DNA from 2 places in the Pseudomonas sp. XK-1 genome. Region 1 is predicted to be linked to the other one. Evidence: predicted binding sites of a transcription regulator. Region 1 holds the regulator's gene; the other holds the start of a gene.
The links. Region 1 encodes sigma-54, which starts transcription at its own class of promoters, with help from an activator protein. Its sites were predicted from a motif close to ANTGGCATNNANNTTGCTNT; they were not measured.
Positions count from the first base shown of each region.

Region 1 (4,665 bases):
CGCAGAACACCATCGATTTCTACGCGACCAATATCACCACCGTGCAGTACATGCCCGACGGCTCGCTGCATTACGAGGTCACCGCGGATAAGACCGAGCATATCCAGAGTACCGACATCACCCTGCTCGACAACCCGAACATGCAGCTGTACCGCGGCGAAGAGCTACCATGGAACATCAGCAGCGAGCGCGGCGAAGTCGCCCCCGCCGGCAAGGAAGTCGAGCTGATCGACAAGGTGCGCATCGCCCGCACCGACGCCAAGGGCCGCCCGACCATTCTCACCACCAGCCGCCTGACCGTATTCCCCGAGAAGGAATATGCGCAGACCGAGCAAGCCGTTAGAATCGACGCCGCCAATGGGGTGACCACGGCACAAGGAATGAAAGCGTACTTGAATGACGGCAGGATGCTCCTGCTGTCCAATGTAAGAGGTCAGCATGAGGCTCGTTAAAACCCTCCCCCTTCTTTTCGGTCTCAGCGCCGCGCTCGGAAGCATCAGCGCCTGGGCCCTGCCATCGGATCGCGAACAACCGATCCGGATTCAGGCCGACAGCGCCGAACTTGACGACAAGCAAGGTGTGGCCGTGTACCGCGGCACCGTGGTTATCACCCAGGGCACGCTGAAGATCACGGGCGACACCGTGACCATCACCCAGACCCCGGCGGGCGATATCGACGTGTTTACCGCCGTCGGCAAGCCGGCTTATTACGAGCAGCTGCCGGCCACCGACAAGCAGATCGTCAAGGCCTACGGCCTGACCATCCAGTACTTCGCCGCCAACGAGCGCATCGTGCTGATCGACCAGGCCAAGGTGATCCAGGAAGGCAACACCTTCGAAGGCGAGAAGATCGTCTATGACACCCAGCGCCAGATCGTCAACGCCGGCCGTGCTACAGGCAGCAATGTCAGCGTGCCGCGACCGCGCATCGACATGGTGATCCAGCCCAAGAACAAACCAGCCGACCAGCAGGCGCAGTAACCATGGCCACATTGAAAGCCCAGCACCTGGCCAAGAGCTACAAAGGCCGCCAAGTCGTGCGCGACGTCAGCCTGAGCATCGACAGCGGGCAGATCGTCGGCCTGCTTGGCCCCAATGGCGCGGGCAAGACCACCTGCTTCTACATGATCGTTGGCCTGGTCCAGGCCGACCAGGGTCGCATCCTGATCGACGACCTCGATGTCAGCCACCAACCGATGCACGGCCGCGCCCGTGCCGGCATCGGCTACCTGCCGCAGGAAGCCTCGATCTTCCGCAAGCTCAGCGTGGCCGACAACATCATGGCCATTCTGGAAACCCGCAAGGACCTGGACCGCAGCGAGCGGCGCAAGGAGCTGGAAAGCCTGCTGCAGGAATTCCATATCAGCCATATTCGTGACAACCTCGGCATGAGCCTGTCCGGCGGCGAACGCCGGCGCGTAGAAATTGCCCGCGCCCTGGCGACCTCGCCCAAGTTCATCCTGCTCGACGAACCCTTTGCCGGGGTTGACCCGATCTCGGTCGGCGATATCAAACAGATCATCTACCACCTCAAGGCCAAGGGCATTGGCGTGCTGATCACCGATCACAACGTGCGCGAGACCCTGGACATCTGCGAAACCGCCTACATTGTCAGTGACGGCCAACTGATCGCCGAAGGCGACTCCGCCGCCATCCTGGCCAACCAGACGGTCAAAGAGGTGTACCTGGGGCATGAGTTCCGCCTGTAACAGGGGCTTTTCTCACGCAAACAAGCACCACCCCTAGGCAAACCCCTTAGAGTCAGGCATATAATTTGCTTCCTTGTGGCGCTTCCGCGCCCTGTAGTGGATTGCGCACAGACGCCGGTAAATAAGGTCTGCAATGAAACCATCGCTAGTCCTGAAGATGGGCCAGCAGCTGACGATGACACCGCAGCTGCAACAGGCCATTCGCCTACTCCAACTGTCGACCCTGGATCTGCAACAAGAGATCCAGGAGGCACTGGAATCCAATCCGATGCTCGAACGCCAGGAAGACGGCGAAGATTTCGACAACTCGGACCCCATGGCCGATGGCGCAGAAAGCGCCACTTCCAGCGAACAGCAAGAGTCCAGCTTCCAGGAGCCCAACTACCAGGAAACCACGCAGACCGTGGACAACCTGGAAGAAGGCGACTGGGGCGAGCGCATTCCCAATGAACTGCCGGTCGACACCGCCTGGGAAGACATCTACCAGACCAGCGCCAGCAGCCTGCCGAGCAGCAGCAACGACGATGACGAGTGGGACTTCACCACCCGCACGTCCAGCGGCGAGAGCCTGCAGAGCCATATGCTCTGGCAACTCAACCTTTCGCCCATGTCCGATAAGGATCGCCTGATCGCGGTCACCCTGATCGACTGCATCAACGAGCAGGGCTATCTGGAAGAAACCCTGGAAGAAGTGGTTGAAGCCTTCGACCCGGAACTGGATATCGAACTGGACGAAGTCGAGGCCGTGCTGCACCGCATCCAGCAGTTCGAGCCCGCTGGCATTGCCGCGCGCAACCTCGGCGAATGCCTGCTCCTGCAACTGCGCCAGCTGCCCGCCAAAACCCCCTGGCTGAGCGAGGCCCAGCGCCTGGCCAACGACTACCTCGACCTGCTCGGCAGCCGCGACTACAGCCAGCTGATGCGCCGCATGAAGCTCAAGGAAGACGAGCTGCGCCAGGTTATCGAGCTGATCCAGAGCCTCAACCCGCGCCCCGGCTCGCAGATCGAATCGAGCGAGCCGGAATACGTGGTGCCCGACGTGATCGTACGCAAGCACAACGAGCGCTGGCTGGTGGAGCTGAACCAGGAAGCCATGCCGCGCCTGCGGGTCAACGCGCAGTACGCCGGTTTTGTGAAGCGCGCCGACTCCAGCGCCGACAACACCTTTATGCGCAACCAGCTGCAGGAAGCGCGCTGGTTTATCAAGAGCCTGCAAAGCCGCAACGAAACCCTAATGAAGGTCGCCACGCAGATCGTCGAACACCAGCGCGGCTTCCTCGACTACGGTGACGAGGCGATGAAACCTCTCGTATTGCACGATATCGCCGAGGCGGTGGGCATGCACGAGTCAACCATCTCGCGGGTCACCACGCAGAAATTCATGCACACCCCGCGTGGCATTTACGAACTGAAATACTTCTTCTCCAGCCACGTCAGCACCTCCGAGGGCGGCGAATGCTCGTCCACCGCGATCCGCGCCATCATCAAAAAACTGGTCGCCGCGGAAAATGCAAAAAAGCCGTTGAGTGACAGCAAGATCGCTGGTTTACTGGAAGCACAGGGCATTCAAGTAGCCCGCCGTACAGTCGCAAAGTACCGTGAATCCCTCGGGATAGCGCCATCCAGCGAGCGCAAGCGATTGATCTAGGCGGTACAAGAAGGAAGACGGTTCACACTGCACGCAACAACACCCGGCCTCGCCTTTTCGCGCAAGCAACTTCGCTGCCAATGCGCGGGCGGCGACAGTGCCAGACTCGTTCTGCCAGGGTCTTCCACGCCACAGTGTTCCGGCGGCAGGCCTATTGCCTGCCTCTTACACACGGCAACAAGGAGAATGCGGTATGCAAGTCAACATCAGTGGACACCAGCTGGATGTGACCGACGCCATGCGCGCCTACATCGAGGAAAAACTCGGTCGATTGGAGCGCCACTTCGACAAAATCACCAATGTGCAAGTCATCATGGAGGTCGAGAAGCTCAAGCAGAAAATCGAAGCGACCCTGCACATTGCCGGCGGCGAGGTTGTCGCCAATGCGGTACACGAAGACATGTATGCAGCAATCGATTTACTCACCGACAAACTCGATCGCCAACTCATCAAGCACAAGGAAAAACAGCTCGACCGTCAACAGGGCGCACTGGCCCGCTGACCTCGTCTATCTCCTATGATCCGACTTGAAACTATCCTGACCCCCGGCCGTTCCCTGGTGAACGTGCCGGGCGGCAGCAAAAAACGTGTTCTCGAACAGATTGCCAACCTGGTGGCGCGCGAGCTGCCTGACCTGGACGGCCAAGACATCTTCGAAAGCCTGATCGCCCGCGAAAAACTCGGCTCGACCGGTTTCGGCAATGGCATCGCCATTCCGCACTGTCGCCTGCCCGGTTGCAACGCACCGATCAGCGCCTTGCTGAGACTCAATGCCGCGGTGGACTTCGATGCCATCGACGGTGCCCCGGTCGATCTGCTGTTTGTTCTGCTGGTTCCCGAAGCCGCGACCGACGCCCACCTGGAACTGCTCCGGCAGATCGCCAGCATGCTCGACCGCAGCGACGTGCGTGACCGCCTGCGCCAGGCTCAGAGCAATGAGGCCCTGTACCAGGTGGTGGTCGACGTGCAAAGCCAACTCAATCGAGACTGAGCATGCGCCTGATCATCGTCAGCGGTCGCTCCGGCTCCGGCAAAAGCACCGCCCTCGATGTACTTGAGGACAACGGCTTCTATTGCATCGACAACCTGCCCGCCGGCCTACTCCCAGAGCTGGCCGAGCGCGCCCTGCTGCATACCGAGCTGCTCCACCCGCAGGTGGCCGTGTCGATCGATGCGCGCAACCTGCCCAGCCACCTCAAGCGCTTCCCCGAGCTGCTCGAAGAGGTACGCGCGCGGCATATCAAGTGCGATGTGATCTACCTCGACGCCGATGAAGAGACCCTGCTCAAGCGTTTCTCCGAAACCCGC
Region 1 covers NZ_JBBPES010000001.1:750,702-755,366, reverse strand. Annotated here, with positions in the region: gene lptC (LPS export ABC transporter periplasmic protein LptC) at 1-452, shown strand, start outside; gene lptA (lipopolysaccharide transport periplasmic protein LptA) at 439-981, shown strand; gene lptB (LPS export ABC transporter ATP-binding protein) at 984-1,709, shown strand; gene WMW70_RS03315 (RNA polymerase factor sigma-54) at 1,843-3,357, shown strand; gene hpf (ribosome hibernation-promoting factor, HPF/YfiA family) at 3,551-3,859, shown strand; gene ptsN (PTS IIA-like nitrogen regulatory protein PtsN) at 3,875-4,348, shown strand; gene rapZ (RNase adapter RapZ) at 4,351-4,665, shown strand, end outside.

Region 2 (4,665 bases), on a different contig from region 1:
GGCCTGATGGTGGCCACGCCGATCCTCGCCGGTGCCGTACTGCGCCTGTTGATGGGTTTTCTGGCCGACCGCCTGTCCCCCAAGACCGCCGGCCTGATCGGCCAGATCATCGTCATCGTGGCGCTGTTCTGCGCCTGGCAGATTGGTGTCAAGAGCTACGAACAGGCCCTGCTGCTCGGCCTGTTTCTCGGTTTTGCCGGTGCCGCCTTCGCCGTGGCCCTGCCGCTGGCCTCGCAATGGTATCCGCCGCAGCATCAGGGCAAGGCCATGGGCATTGCCGGTGCGGGTAACTCCGGCACCGTGCTGGCGGCGCTGTTCGCCCCAGGCCTGGCCGCCCTGTTCGGCTGGCAGAACGTATTCGGCTGGGCGCTGATTCCGCTACTGACCACCCTGCTGATCTTCGCCTTTTTGGCCAAGAATTCACCCGAGCGACCCAAGCCGAAAGCCGCCGCCGATTACCTGAAAGCCCTGGGTGACCGCGACAGCTGGTGGTTCATGTTCTTCTACAGCGTCACCTTCGGCGGCTTTATCGGCCTGGCCAGTGCCTTGCCCGGCTACTTCAACGACCAGTACGGCTTGAATCCGGTGACCGCCGGTTACTACACCGCCGCCTGCGTCTGCGCCGGCAGCCTGATGCGCCCACTCGGCGGTGCCCTGGCCGACCGTATCGGCGGTATCCGCTCGCTGCTGATGATGTACACCCTGGCCTCCCTGAGCATTGCCGCCGTGGGTTTCAACCTGTCCAGCTCGGCCGCCGCCCTGGCCCTGTTCGTTACCGCCATGCTCGGCCTGGGTGCCGGTAACGGCGCGGTATTCCAGCTGGTGCCACAGCGCTTTCGCAAGGAAATCGGCGTGATGACCGGCCTGATCGGCATGGCCGGCGGCATCGGCGGCTTCCTCCTGGCCGCGGGCCTGGGCACCATCAAGCAGCAGACCGGCGATTACCAGATGGGCCTGTGGCTGTTTGCCAGCCTCGGCGTGCTGGCCTGGTTCGGCCTGTACAGCGTCAAGCGCCGCTGGCGCACCACCTGGGGTAGCGCTGCGGTCACCGCGGCCCGCGTGTAATTGCACAGACGTAGGGTGGATGACGCCTTTTTCGTCCACCATGGAACAACGGTGGATCGGTAAAGCGCGATCCACCCTACGCTCAACCTTTGGAGCGTTAAGGCAAAGGCGGGGCTGACTGGCAGCGCTTATTGCACTGGTCAGGAAAGGCGGGAGAAGTCGGCAGCGGCTCTCCTTTGCTGCCTCACCAGCCTCGCCTTTGCCTCAGCGCTTCCTCAGCAACAACCCCAGGAACATCAAAATGGCCCTGCAACTGACTTTCGGCGAAGCCAGCGCGATCGGCCCCAGGGCCGAGAACCAGGACGCCATCCGCGTGGTGACCCCGGCCCCAGCCCTGGCCGCCAGCAAGGGCTATCTGTTCGCCCTGGCCGATGGTGTCAGCCAGTGCGCCGACGGTGGCCTGGCCGCCCGCGCCACCTTGCAGGCCCTGGCCCTGGACTATTACTCCACCCCGGAAACCTGGGCCGTGACCCAGTCCCTGGATCGCCTGCTGGTGGCCCATAACCGCTGGCTGCAAGCCAATGGCAGCGGCCAGCCGTTGCTCACCACCCTCACTGCCCTGGTCCTGCGCGGCCGCCGCTTTACCCTGGCGCATGTCGGCGATTGCCGCGCCTATCGCTGGCAGCAGGGCCTGCTCGAACGCATCAGCGAAGACCACGTGTGGGAACAGCCGGGCATGCAGCATGTGCTCAAGCGCGCCATGGGCCTGGATCAGCACCTGGTGGTGGACTACCTGGACGGCGAATTGCGCGAGGGTGAGTGCTTCGTGCTGGTCAGCGACGGGGTCTGGGCCACCCTGGGCGACAATGCCATCCAGCAGATCCTCCACGACGAAGAAGATCTCGCGGCGGCCAGCCGCGCCCTGGTCAACGCCGCCCATCTGGCCGGCAGCCAGGACAATGCCAGCGCCCTGCTGCTGAGGGTCGAGGCCCTGCCGGAAAGCGATCTGGCCGATACCCTGGCGCAGCTGGAGCACTGGCCCCTGCCGCCGCGCCTGCGTGAGGGCCATGATTTCGAGGGCTGGCAGGTCGAACGGCTGCTCGCCGAGTCGCGTCAGTCGATGATTTACCGGGTGCGCGATGCCCAGGCGCGGCGCTGGCTGCTCAAGACCCTGCCGCCCAGCCGCGCCGATGAAGCCCAGGCCGGCCCCGCACTGCTGCTCGAGGAATGGTTTCTACGCCGGGTCGCGGGGCGCTTCTTCGCCGATGTGCACCCGCTGCCGCAACGTCAGCACCTCTATTACGTGCAGCGCGAATACAGCGGCCAGACCCTGGCCGAACATCTGCGCCTGAATGGCCCGCTGGGCCTGCCGGAGTGGCTGGACATCGCCCCCCGGCTGATCAAGGCCCTGGGCATGCTGCACCGGCGCAATATCCTCCACCGCGATATCAAGCCAGAAAACCTGCTGTGGGGCGATGATGGCGAATTGCGCGTGCTGGATTTCGGCCTGGCCTACTGTCCGGGCCTGTCCCGCGACGAAGCCCATGAGCTGCCCGGCACCCCCAGCTATATCGCCCCCGAAGCCTTCGCCGGCACCGCGCCCACGGCTCAGCAGGATCTCTACAGTGCCGGCGTGACCCTCTATCACCTGCTGACCGGCCACTATCCCTATGGCGAGATCGAAGCGTTTCAGCATCCGCGCTTTGGCCAGCCGACCCCGGCCAGCCGCTATCGCCCGGACCTGCCAGGCTGGATCGACGAGAGCCTCAATCGCGCCCTGACCGCCGAGCCCAAGGCGCGCTATGAAACCGCCGAGGAATGGCTGCTGGCCCTGGAACAGGGCGAACGCAAATCCCTCAGCAGCAGGCCGCGGCCGCTGCTCGAACGCGAGCCCCTGCTGGTCTGGCGCAGTGTCGCGCTATTTTCCCTGACGCTGAACCTGGCACTGCTGTTTCTGTTGCTCTGACAAAGCGCACCAATACAGCGCAAGACGCCTTCAAGTAGTGCAGCAACCGCGCCGAACAGAACCTGCAAGTGGCTGAAAAGCCATGAAAAACGCCACATAGAAAAGTTGGCACAAGCCCTGCATTGGATTACGCAGAATTAATAAAGCGCAGCCTTCAACGTTGAGGGCTGTACTTCCCGAGAGAACGGGACTTGGACAAAGGCGTCCTCGCTAGGTGACTAGCGGGACGCCTTTTTTGTTTTCTGGCCTGCCATACCTGGTGGCCCCCTTAGAGCCGTCGCGGAGCGACGCTAAAAATGCTCCCGACAATTTTTCCGTGATTTTTGATTCAGGAGATGGCCGGCATGAAAAAACTCAAGCTGGTGATGATTGGCAACGGCATGGCCGGTGTCCGCACCCTCGAAGAGCTGATCAAGCTCGCCCCCGACCTCTACGACATTACGGTGTTCGGTGCCGAGCCGCACCCCAACTACAACCGCATCCTGCTCTCGCCGGTGCTGGCCGGCGAGCAGACCTTCGAGGAAATCGTGCTCAACGACCTCAACTGGTATGCGGACAACGGCATCAAGCTGCTGCTCGGGCGCAAGGTGGTGAAGATCGACCGCAAGGCCCGCCTGGTCGTGGCCGATGACGGTAGCGAGGCCGAGTACGATCGCCTGCTTATCGCCACCGGCTCCAACCCCTTTATCCTGCCGATCCCGGGCAAGGACCTGGCCGGGGTGATCGGCTATCGCGACATCGCCGACACTCAGATGATGATGGAAACCGCCAAGACCCATAAGCACGCGGTGGTTATCGGCGGCGGCCTGCTCGGCCTGGAAGCGGCCAACGGCCTCAAGCTGCGCGGCATGGACGTGACCGTGGTGCACCTGGGCGACTGGCTGCTGGAGCGTCAGCTCGACAGCACCGCCGGCCGCCTGCTGCAGCAATCCCTGGAAGACCGCGGGCTGAAGTTCCTCCTGCCCAAGCTCACCGCTGAACTGCTGGACAACGGCGAAGGCCGGGTCTGCGCGGTGAAATTCAAGGACGGCGACGTGATCCCCGCCGACCTGGTGGTGATGGCCGCAGGTATCCGCCCCAACAGCGACCTGGCGGAACAATCCGGGATCGCCTGCAACCGCGGCATCCTGGTCAACGACACCATGCAGACCTTCGACCCGCGGGTTTACGCCATCGGCGAATGCGCCAGCCACCGCGGCATCGCCTACGGCCTGGTCGCGCCACTGTTTGAACAGGCCAAGGTCTGCGCCAACCACCTGGCCCAGCTCGGTTTCGCCCGCTACCAGGGCTCGGTGACCTCGACCAAGCTCAAGGTCACCGGTATCGACCTGTTCTCCGCCGGCGAATTCATGGGCGCAGAAGGCACCGAGACCATCACCCTCTCCGACCCCATCGGCGGCGTGTACAAGAAGCTGGTGATCAAGGACGATGTGCTGGTCGGTGCCTGCCTGTATGGCGACACCGCCGACGGCGGCTGGTACTTCCGCCAGATCCGCGAGAACCACAACGTCAGCGAGATTCGCGATCACCTGATGTTCGGCGAAAACGCCATCGGCGACGCCGGCCACCAGGGCCAGAGCAGCACCGCCAATATGCCCGACGACATGGAAGTGTGCGGCTGTAACGGCATCTGCAAGGGCACCATCGTCAAGGCCATTCAGGAAAATGGCCTGTTCAGCGTCGATGAGGTCAAG
Region 2 covers NZ_JBBPES010000003.1:278,480-283,144, forward strand. Annotated here, with positions in the region: gene WMW70_RS09665 (nitrate/nitrite transporter) at 1-1,065, shown strand, start outside; gene WMW70_RS09670 (bifunctional protein-serine/threonine kinase/phosphatase) at 1,307-2,971, shown strand; gene nirB (nitrite reductase large subunit NirB) at 3,316-4,665, shown strand, end outside.
Region 2: a site for sigma-54 is predicted at 3,076-3,095, ahead of nirB (nitrite reductase large subunit NirB). Genes of this name have one in related genera too.